DNA from 2 places in the Weissella paramesenteroides genome. Region 2 is predicted to be linked to the other one. Evidence: predicted binding sites of a transcription regulator. Region 2 holds the regulator's gene; the other holds the start of a gene.
The links. The regulator CtsR, encoded in region 2, represses protease genes until heat stress. The targets are predictions, from matches to a motif close to TTGGTCAAAAAAGGTCAAANA.
Positions count from the first base shown of each region.

Region 1: a site for CtsR is predicted at 1,714-1,734, ahead of QRX23_RS07525 (ATP-dependent Clp protease ATP-binding subunit). Genes of this name have one in related genera too.

Region 1 is NZ_CP130559.1:1,504,602-1,508,029, reverse strand. Features, by position in the region: gene budA (acetolactate decarboxylase) at 1-466, shown strand, start outside; gene QRX23_RS07530 (zinc-binding alcohol dehydrogenase family protein) at 578-1,585, shown strand; gene QRX23_RS07525 (ATP-dependent Clp protease ATP-binding subunit) at 1,797-3,428, shown strand, end outside.
Region 2 is NZ_CP130559.1:1,665,428-1,668,855, reverse strand. Features, by position in the region: gene serS (serine--tRNA ligase) at 1-1,049, shown strand, start outside; tRNA gene QRX23_RS08395 (tRNA-Leu) at 1,294-1,376, shown strand; tRNA gene QRX23_RS08390 (tRNA-Thr) at 1,397-1,469, shown strand; tRNA gene QRX23_RS08385 (tRNA-Gly) at 1,476-1,548, shown strand; tRNA gene QRX23_RS08380 (tRNA-Arg) at 1,580-1,653, shown strand; gene QRX23_RS08375 (CtsR family transcriptional regulator) at 1,791-2,267, shown strand; gene QRX23_RS08370 (ATP-dependent Clp protease ATP-binding subunit) at 2,269-3,428, shown strand, end outside.

The DNA of each region.
Region 1 (3,428 bases), 160 kb from region 2:
AAAAGTGAAGTTTAGTGCTGGTAATATGAAAGAAATGGTCTCATTGATTGATGATCGTGAACTGGAAAACACATTTTCTGGTGTTATTTTGCAAGGTAGCTTTGCTTATATGAAAGTTCGTTCGGCACCGAAATCGGAACGCCCATATCCATCATTGTCTGAAATTACAAAAACACAACGTGAATTTGAAGAAACAAATATTAGTGGTACATTGATTGGTTATTATTCACCAGAGCTATACCAAGGAACTGTTGCAGCTGGATGGCACGTGCATTTCCTAAGTGATGATCGTACCTTTGGTGGTCACGTTCTTGGTTTTGATGCTGATAAGCTTGAGGGAGATTTAACAATCTTTGATAATTATGAATTGCATCTACCAATTAATAATAAAGAATTCCGTGAACACCATGTTGATATGGATGGCCTAAAAGAAGGGGTTGCCGCAGCAGAGGGATCACAAGATTAATCATTATTTAGCGATAACAATACTCAAATGTGTTGTTATCGCTATTTTTTGGCGTTCATAGTATGATGTACGTAAAGAAATTTCAATATTTATCATTGAGGGAGTATGAATATGACAGAATTAATGAAGGCGGTCGTTACAACAATTGACGAAAATGAGCCATTGTCGGAAAAGAACGTACCGTTACCTAGTGTTGGCAACTATGATGTTCTTGTGAAGGTGGCTGCTGCTAGTGTTAATCCAGTTGATGTTAAACAGCTTGAGTTAGCTATGGCAGCAAAAGAAGAGCGTGTTCTTGGCTTTGATGCCGTAGGTGCAGTGGTTTCAATTGGTAGTGAGGTGAAAAAGTACAAAGTTGGTGACCGGGTCTTTTTTGCAGGCGAACTAGGGCGTACCGGATCTAATGCTGAGTATGAAGCAGTTAATGAGAACTTAATTGCTAAAGCACCGGATAATTTATCGGATGTCGAAGCAGCCGCATTACCTTTAACGTTTTTAACGGCTTATGAAATGCTTGCTGACAAATTTGGTATTAAGATGACAGCTGGGTCTGCAACTGGTAAGGCACTACTTATTATTAACGGTGCCGGTGGTGTAGGTTCGATTATGATTCAATTAGCCAAGTGGTTGGGAATGACTGTGATCGCTAGTGCTTCACGTGATGAAACGATTGAATGGGTGCACCAATTGGGCGCTGATTTTGTCGTTAATCATCGTAAAGATTATGTGGCTGAAGTGAAACGCTTAGGATTCGATGAAGTCCCTTATATTGCTGTGCTGCATTCGCTTGATCAACATTTTGAGGCAGCAGCAGAGTTGGTTGGTACTTATGGCCATATTGGGGCCATTGTACAATCGACACAACCTTTGCCGGTAGGTCTAATTAAAAACAAGGCAGCATCGTTAGATTGGGAATTTATGTTTGCAAAAACGAATGCTCGCCAAGATATTGCCAGTCAAGGGGATGCTCTGGCATTATTGTCAAATCTAGTCACGTTAGGAGTTGTTAAATCAACCATTTCACAAACGCTTGATGGGCTATCAGTCGCCACTGTAGAGGATGCGCAACAAAAAGTTTCTGCTGGTAATATGTTGGGTAAATTAGTTATTAAATATTAATCAATGAACAAAATAATGATAGAGAATGAATTTTTAATGCAAACTAAAATTCATTCTTTTTTTGTCTAAAAAACGATAAAAAATATTTGCACTCTCGGTGTTAGAGTGCTAATATAGATAATGTAAGCAAGGTCAATAAAGGTCAAAAGAGATGCGATGTTGACCTACTGGGAGTAATGAATATAAAAAAGATTGTAAGGAGGCCGTAATTATGGCACAAGATCCATTTGGTTTTTCAAGTTTTGATGATATTTTTCGTATGATGAACAATGAAGCAGCAAGGACACAACAAGCACAGCGTTCACAGCAAGGACCGCGTACACAGATGGGACGTGGGAACGGTGGAAACGATAGCGGACAAGGCAATGGTTTACTTGACCAATATGGTATTAACCTAACTGAGATGGCACGCAAGGGCAAGTTTGATCCGGTGATTGGTCGAGATGATGAAATTGCACGTGTTATTGAAGTACTAAATCGTCGTACTAAGAATAATCCAGTTTTGATAGGAGAGGCTGGTGTTGGAAAGACGGCGGTTGTTGAAGGATTAGCACAGGCAATCGTCAACGCTAAAGTACCAGGCAAGTTACAAGGTAAGGAAGTTATTCGATTGGATGTGGTATCACTTGTTCAAGGAACGGGTGTACGTGGACAATTCGAAGAGCGTATGCAACAATTGATGGACGAAGTTTCGAAGCGTGAAGATGTTATCCTCTTTATTGATGAAATTCATGAAATTATGGGTGCCGGAACTGCTGGTGAAGGTTCAATGGACGCAGGTAACATCTTAAAGCCAGCGTTAGCTCGTGGTGAATTCCAATTAATTGGAGCAACTACATTAAATGAATACCGTAAGATTGAGAAGGATGCAGCGATTGCTCGTCGATTCCAAACAGTTCAAGTTGATGAACCTTCAACAGACGAAGCACTGCAAATTTTAAAGGGTATTCGTTCACGATATGAGGATTATCACAAGGTTAAGTATGCGGATGAAGCGTTAGAAGCCGCTGTGAACCTTTCAAATCGATACATTTCAGATCGTTTCTTGCCTGATAAGGCGATTGATTTAATTGATGAGGCAGGTTCAAAAAAGAATTTGTCCGTAAAAATTGCAGATCCGAAGGAATTAGAAAATAAAATTCACTCAACAGAAGCGCAAAAGCAATCTGCAATCGAACGTGAAGATTATGAAAAAGCAAGTCAATTACGTGATCAGGTAAATAATTTAGAGTTACAGCTACAGGCAGTTAAGCAACAGGCACCACAAAATGAAGCAGCCCAAACGGTAACGGTGGGGGATATTCAAAAAATCGTTGAAGAGAAAACAGGTATTCCGGTTGGTGAACTGGCTGAGTCAGAGCAAACACAGTTACGTCATTTAGGTGATAATTTGGCAGAGCATGTGATTGGCCAAGATGAGGCAACAGAAAAGATTGCACGTGCTATTCGTCGTAATCGTGTTGGCTTTAATAAAACGGGACGACCAATTGGTAGTTTCTTGTTTGTTGGACCAACAGGTGTTGGAAAGACTGAAACAGCAAAGCAATTGGCAAAAGAATTATTCGGCACAACTGATAGTATGATTCGTTTCGATATGTCAGAGTATATGGAAAAGCATTCTGTCTCAAAGTTGATTGGTGCTCCGGCAGGGTACGTTGGTTATGAAGAGGCTGGTCAATTGACAGAAGCAGTTCGCCGGCGCCCATACTCATTGATTTTGTTAGATGAGGTTGAAAAAGCACATCCAGATGTTATGAATATGTTCCTACAAATTCTTGACGATGGTCGTCTAACAGATGCACAAGGTCATATTGTTTCATTCAAAGATACAATTATTATTATG
Region 2 (3,428 bases):
TTTCAGCAACAATTAAGGAGCTAGACGAGCAAGTAACGGCATTAGATAAGCAAATCCAAGACCGGGCACTGCATTTTCCAAACTTACCTAACGAGACTATTCCTGTTGGACCAGATGAGGATTCAAATCGTGAAGAGCGTCAATGGGGTGAAATTCCTACCTTTGACTTTACGCCTAAGGCTCATTTTGAAATCGGTGAAGAGTTAGGTATTCTAGATTTTGAACGTGGTGCCAAGGTATCTGGTGCCCGCTTTGTCTATTACGTTGGTCAAGGGGCTCGTTTGGAACGAGCTGTTTATAATTTTATGCTTGATGAACATCAAAAAGAAGGTTACAAGGAAATGATCACACCTTACCTTGTTAAGGATGAGGCGATGTATGGGACTGGTCAATACCCAAAGTTCATGGATGATGCTTATCGGGTTGGTACAAATGATGAAATGACATTGATTCCAACGGCTGAAGTACCACTAACAAATTATTTCCGCGAAGAAGTGATTGATGCTGAAAAATTGCCTTATAGTGTGACTGCACTATCACCTGCATTCCGTCAAGAAGCTGGTTCGGCAGGACGAGATACGCGTGGCTTGATTCGTATGCACCAATTTAACAAGGTTGAGATGGTTAAGTTTACTAAGCCAGAAGATTCATATCAGGCGTTAGAGGATATGACAGTTAATGCTGAAAGCTTGCTTAAAAAGCTAAATCTACCTTATCATGTCATTACGCTATCAACAGGTGATATGGGATTCTCAGCAGCCAAAACTTATGATGTGGAAGTTTGGATGCCACAACAAAATATTTACCGTGAGATTTCTTCAGTATCAAATACTGAAGCCTTCCAAGCTCGTCGCGCACGAATTCAATATCGTGATGAAAACGGTAAATTACAATTTGTGCACACCTTGAATGGTTCAGGTTTGGCAGTTGGTCGTACTGTTGCTGCAATTTTGGAAAATTACCAAAACCAAGATGGCACAGTGACGATTCCAGAAGTTTTGCGTCCATACTTTGGTGCAGATAAGATCGTGCCAGAAGATTCCTTATAATTAATACCATTTTAGCAAGCAGAGGCTGGGACATTTTCTTTTGTCCGAGCCTTTTTTGTTGGAAAAATAAAAAAACAGTTGCAGAAAGTGGTAAAACCTAGTAATATATATCGAGTGGTAAGTTGTTGTTAGCCATAACACGGTTATCATTGGGTATAAAAATCTAAATAAGTATTGACACTTATTGATTGATTAGGTATACTATAAAAGTTGTCTCGAGTGTTAAACTCGTTTGACGTCTGTTGCGGATGTGGCGGAACTGGCAGACGCGCTGGATTTAGGTTCCAGTGCCCCTAGGGCGTGCAGGTTCGATTCCTGTCATCCGTATATCGATTATCGATACAGAAGCCGACTTAGCTCAGCTGGCAGAGCGCTTCACTAGTAATGAAGAGGTCGCTGGTTCGAATCCAGTAGTCGGCATCCCATGCGAATATAGTTCAGCTGGTAGAACGCTACCTTGCCATGGTAGAGGTCGCGGGTTCGAATCCCGTTGTTCGCTTTCTTCCAAATGGGAAGCTTTAAATGAACATGCACCTATAGCGCAACTGGATAGAGTGTCTGACTACGAATCAGAAGGTTGAAGGTTCGAATCCTTCTAGGTGCATCAATTAAAAACCATCAAGAGAAATCTTGGTGGTTTTTGTGTCAATTGATGTTTTTTAAAAAGATGTGATTGTTTAGTGGCATTGTCTTGCAATGCGCCTTATAATTATGTCAATATTGGTCAAGGGGGTGAAGGACATGGCTGATTCAAATATGTCCGATAATATTGAGGCATACTTGAAACAAATTTTACAGCAGGCGAATGAAATTGAAATTCGTCGGGCTGAAATTGCCCGCCGCTTCAATGTTGTCCCATCACAAATCAACTATGTAATCAAAACGCGATTTGGTGCAGAGAATGGTTATTTGGTAGAATCAAAGCGTGGTGGTGGTGGCTATATTCGTATTGTGAAAATGGCACTACGAACAGAACCTGATCTCATTGAAGAAATGAGGCAGAGTCTCCCTGAAATTGTTAGCTTTAGAACAGCAACAGCAGTAATATCTAGCCTGTACCGAGAACAGATTTTGACACGGCGTGAAGGCGAGCTTCTATTAACAATGTTATCAAAAGAAGCGTTAGCAGTTGGCGATGCAACTATTCAAGGTCGTATTCGGGCTAGGTTATTACAGCAATTATTGAACCGTTTACGGTTTGAAAGTGAGCGTGATTAATATGGATAATCAATATACACCGAGTGCAAAGAACGTGCTAGTCGTTGCACAAGAACAAGCAAAATACTTTAAACATCAAGCTGTGGGTACTGAGCACTTACTACTTGCATTAGCGATTGAAAAAGAAGGTATTGCCAGCAAGGTGATGCAACAATTTAATGTGGTCGATGACGATATTAAAAGTCAAATTGAACAATTTACTGGCTATGGTACGCTATCTCGCGCAGAAAAAGAATCTTATTTGCCTTATTCACCAAAAGCAGCCGAAATTCTGCGCTTGGCAAACGAGAGTGCAACCAAATTACATCAAGAGCGAACGGGTACTGAACATTTCTTACTAGCCTTGTTGTCAGATGAAACAATCTTTTCATCACGTATTCTGATTAATTTAGGTGTGAATCCCCAAGAAATGCGCCGTGCAATTTTGCGTAAATTAGGTGTTAGTGAGACACCAAAGCGTCGTGATCCGCGACGTAAGCGTGGTGCTCAAGGGCAAGCGACTGAAGGTACACCAACTTTAGATGCGCTAGCCCGTGATTTAACCCAATTAGCACGCGATAAAAAAATGGATCCAGTTGTGGGACGTGAAACTGAGGTTAAGCGTGTCATTCAAATCTTGTCGCGTCGTACAAAAAATAATCCAGTTTTAATTGGTGAACCAGGTGTTGGGAAGACGGCGATTGCTGAAGGTTTGGCACAAAAGATCGTTGCTGGCGATGTACCATCAGACATGACTCAAAAACGGTTGATGATGTTAGACATGGGATCATTAGTTGCAGGAACGAAATATCGTGGTGAATTTGAGGATCGTCTAAAAAAGGTGATTGATGAAATCCAACATGATGGTCAAGTGATCTTGTTTATTGATGAGTTACACACATTGATTGGTGCTGGTGGTGCAGAAGGTGCCATTGATGCCTCAAATATTTTGAAACCTGCTTTGGCACGTGGTGAATTGCAAACTATCGGGGCAACGACCCTAGATGAATACCAAAAGTACATCGAAGCTGATGCTGCACTTGAGCGTCGTTTTGCACAGGTTACGGTCAATGAGCCAACGCAAGCAGATGCCATTGCTATTCTAAAAGGTTTGAAAGATCGCTATGAGCAACATCATCAAGTGGCAATTCCAGACGAGACAATTGTTGAAGCAGTTAAACT